DNA from 2 places in the Syntrophomonas erecta subsp. sporosyntropha genome. Region 1 is predicted to be linked to the other one. Evidence: riboswitches for the same ligand, from Rfam matches in the RefSeq annotation. Region 1 holds a riboswitch; the other holds the start of a gene.
What was found. Region 1 has a riboswitch for cyclic di-AMP ahead of eam (glutamate 2,3-aminomutase). Riboswitches for the same ligand answer to the same signal wherever they lie in the genome.

Region 1 (2,205 bases):
TTGGTCCTGGGTCCATATGTACTACCCGGGTAGTAGCAGGGATTGGTGTACCCCAGATTACAGCCGTTATGGACTGTGCAGGGGTAGCAGCTAAATATAATATTCCTATCATAGCCGATGGGGGTATAAAACATTCGGGTGACATTGCTAAGGCTATTGCTGCCGGAGCTGATGTTGTCATGTTGGGTAACTTACTGGCGGGTACGGAAGAAAGTCCTGGAGAAGTAGTTATTCTTCAGGGACGCAGCTACAAGGTATACCGGGGTATGGGGTCATTAGGTGCCATGGTGGAAGGTAGCAGTGATCGGTATTTCCAGGAGGATGCAAAAAAGCTGGTGCCTGAGGGTATTGAAGGAAGAGTACCTTATAAAGGCTATGTATCGGAAACCATATTCCAGCTCATCGGCGGACTAAGGGCGGGGATGGGATATTGTGGTGTGGCTAACATTGAGGGAATGAAAACCAAATCTAAATTTATACGTATTACTAATGCCGGTCTGACCGAAAGCCACCCCCATGATGTGTTTATTACTAAGGAGGCCCCTAATTATAGGGTGGTATAAATGTTATATGATTATTCCGGGCGGTTACTTATAGCAGGACTGGTAGGGTTGGTTATAGGAATGTTTAATAGTGACTCCAGAACTATCAGGCTCTTTACGGTTACCTGCCTGGGAGCAACTCTGGTTACCATAGTTTCTACGGAATTTTATAAAATGTATATAGGTCCGTGGTTTAGTGATCCTGGTAGGTTAGCAGCCCAGGTAATTTCGGCCCTGGGGTTTATTGGAACGGGATTAATCTGGGTTACTGAAGATCGGCGAGTAGAGGGTATGCCAGCTGCCACTTCCCTGTGGCTTACTTCTATAATGGGGATTTTAATTGGTGCAGGCCTAAAAAATGCTTCAGTAGCTGCTGCTTTTGGGGTGGTGTTAATCTACTGGATATTAAACGTTATAAATAAATGGCATAAAACGGGAAAGAACGATTGAAATGGTAAACGATTATTCGGTATAATATGGCTAGAACATTATTTATGTTCTGACGCTTAATCTGTAAATCCACAGAGCGGGGGACCCAAATTTGGGGTGAGTCAGGTTTACCTGAGGGGCTACCCTTGGCCCTAACCCGACAGCTAACTTCGTAAGCGTACTAAGGGAGGGTGATTTTATAATTGTACACATATGTATGCCAAAAAACCCTCCATTTTTATCATATAAAAAGGAGGGTTTTTTTTGACCAGGGAAGAGAGCATGAATCGTGATTTATCATTACAAAGGGCGGCTGAACTGAAACAACAGATTACTGATTATCTGGAGATTGAACCAGCATTGGAAACCGGTTTTCGCATGGCTGAACGTACCCGTAAAAACAAAGCCAGGATACTAGATTATTTTGGAGGAAATGAGGAAGATTGGGATAGCTGGATCTGGCAAATGAAGCATCGCATTTGTGATGTAGGGGTTTTAGGAAATTTTATTCCTTTAAGCAGGCAGGAAAAAATTGAATTACAGGAACTGTCAGCTCAGTTTCGCTGGGCGGTTTCTCCATATTATTTAAGTTTAATTGATTTTGCAAATTACCGGCAATCTCCCATATATAAACAAGCCGTACCAGATATTTGCGAAGCCCAGGATCAATCCGGTAATCCAGATCCTATGGGTGAGACTGTAACTAATCCGGCCCCCCGTGTTACCCGTCGCTACCCGGATCGATTGATTATTAATGTCACCAACCAGTGTGCTATGTATTGCCGTCATTGCCAGCGGAGGAGGAATTTCGGGGAACATGATGAGCATATTACTCGTCGGGAATTAGCCGAAGCTCTGGATTATGTACGTAAAAACCGGGAAATAAGGGATGTGCTTATTACTGGTGGTGATACCCTGATGCTTAGTAATACAATGTTGGAGTGGATTTTAACTGAACTGGATTCTATGGATCATGTGGAAATTAAGCGTATTGGTACTCGTGTTCTGGCAACCCTGCCCCAGCGGATAACACCGGAACTGTGTGCTATATTGGAAAAACATCCGCCTATTTATATTAATACTCAGTTTAATGCCCCTCAGGAGATAACCCCTGAAGCCAAAAAAGCTTGTGATAAATTAATTAAAGCTGGAGTAGTGCTGGGCAATCAGGCAGTTCTTTTAAAAGGTATTAATGATTCTGCTCATATTATGAAAAAACTTAATCAGGAATTGT
Region 2 (2,205 bases), 1.2 Mb from region 1:
AGTTTGCTGTCCCATCCCTAAAAAACCGAAACTGTGGTCTTACGAAATTCATCCTTTCATAATCTGCCCCGCAATTATTGCCGACTGTTTATGCTAATTCTGGGTATTTTCTTTAGTACCGCGTTCTGGTGTTGTTAACACTTTAATAGTCAATAATTGGGGACAAGTATATGGGACAGCAAACCTGTCCCCCTGTCCCCCCCTGTCCCCTTGTCCCCCTAACTTGACTTAAATTAACGTTTAGGTGATAATATTACAAGAACATTCCATTTTATGTAAAACCCTGCTGATACTGAACTTATCACTTTAAAATGTGATGTGATTACTACGTTATGGAAAGCTAAAAAGGAGCTCAATGTAAAGGACGATTAGATACTTTTCAGACAACCATTTACACCGAAAATCCGGTTAATTAACTTTATAAAACTGCCAGTGGCGGTATTATTTACTTTTCCGTAGTTTCCGGCATGTGGCTGAGCTTCTGAAGATGCTTGCAGTGGTATATTCAAGGTTATAAGACAGGTTAAAATGGATTTTGCCTATTTTGCCTTATAATAGGGAAGTATGTTCAGGTTTTTATACGACCAACTCAATAGAATATCTTTATTTGCAAAAGGAATAAGGCTTTTTATTGAGTTATACGTGGGACGACTTTGTTTAGGAATATTCCCGGTAAGTTAAAACAATTATATAAACGCTGAATCGCAAAAGCGAGCGGGAGAACCAACCTTTGGGGTGAATCCTGTTTAACACAGGTAGGGTTTAGTCTTTTTCGACCCGAATCCGTCAGCTAATTCCGTAAGCGTTGAGAAGAAAGAGCAGTTAATGCCACAGCTGTTGCTCTGTGGCATTTATTTATTCAGAATTCTTTTAACCATTTATATTTAGCAACTATCTTCCATATCTAATCAATGGTAGTCATTAAGATTTATGAATTCTTACCCAACTGCAATTTCGCCAACTTTTCCCCTCTGTATTGTGTTTTCATATGCATTATTAGGTTTTCTTCTTGCCGGGGACAGAAAGGAGACAAGATGAACACATCCTGTAGAGTGCCAAACTATTGTGCTGATATCAACCTGGCTGACTGGAATGACTGGAAGTGGCAAATGGCTAATCGTATTTCTACGGTAGCGGAACTTGAGCAAGTGATAAATCTAAGCCGGGAGGAAAAAGAAAATCTCCGTAAGGGCCTGAAAACCTTAAGAATGGCTATAACACCTTATTATGCCAATCTCATGGCTAAAAATGATCCAAAATGTCCGATACGCAAGCAGGCAGTGCCTAGCAGCAAGGAAACAAACATAAATCCAAACGAGACTAGGGATCCCCTGCATGAAGAAATTGACTCACCGGTAAAAGGACTTACTCATAGGTATCTAGATCGGGTATTGCTTTTGGTCACGGACCAATGCTCTATGTATTGTCGTCATTGCACCAGAAGACGATTTGCTGGCCAAACTGATCGGGCTTTACCAATAGAAGACATTAATAATGCCATTAACTACATCAAAGAACATCCAGAAATCAGAGATGTACTAATCTCTGGAGGTGATCCTTTCTGTTTGCCAGACAAAAGGATTGAATATATACTTAGAAATTTGAGAGCCGTAAAACATATTGAGATTATACGTATTGGTACTCGCACGCCGGTAGTTATGCCCCAGAGGATAACAGATGAACTATGCGCTATGCTTAAAAAGTATCAACCTCTGTGGATTAACACTCATTTTAATCACCCTAAAGAAATTACTCTCGAGTCTGAACGGGCCTGCAGTAAACTGGTAGATGCCGGAATTCCCCTAGGCAATCAAGCAGTTCTTTTAAAAAATGTGAATGATTGTCCATATGTTATAAAAAAACTAGTGCAAAGTTTGGTACGGATTAGGGTTAGACCTTACTATCTATACCAATGCGATCTTTCCGAAGGTATTGAACATTTTAGAACTTCTATAGCAAAAGGAATAGAGATTATCGAAATGCTGCGGGGTCATACTTCAGGACTGGCAGTTCCCACCTTTGTAGTTGATGCACCTGGTGGGGGCGGTAAAATACCGGTTGGTCCCCAGTATTTAATATCGAGATCACCGAGGAAAACCATTTTACGTAATTATGAGGGAATTATTTGCACCTACAGTGAACCAGAGGATCAAAGCCATGAATGTACACAATGCGGTATATGTGCTGAATACAAAAAATTTGAAT

Region 2: linked by a shared signal. The riboswitch ahead of kamA (lysine 2,3-aminomutase) and the one ahead of eam (glutamate 2,3-aminomutase) in region 1 are both predicted to bind cyclic di-AMP.

Annotation. Positions count from the first base shown of each region.
Region 1 covers NZ_AP042459.1:2,501,704-2,503,908, forward strand. The annotation lists gene guaB (IMP dehydrogenase) at 1-563, shown strand, start outside; gene ACZ5Q0_RS12230 (MgtC/SapB family protein) at 564-992, shown strand; cyclic di-AMP (ydaO/yuaA leader) riboswitch at 1,036-1,166, shown strand; gene eam (glutamate 2,3-aminomutase) at 1,254-2,205, shown strand, end outside.
Region 2 covers NZ_AP042459.1:931,951-934,155, reverse strand. The annotation lists cyclic di-AMP (ydaO/yuaA leader) riboswitch at 686-820, shown strand; gene kamA (lysine 2,3-aminomutase) at 1,110-2,205, shown strand, end outside.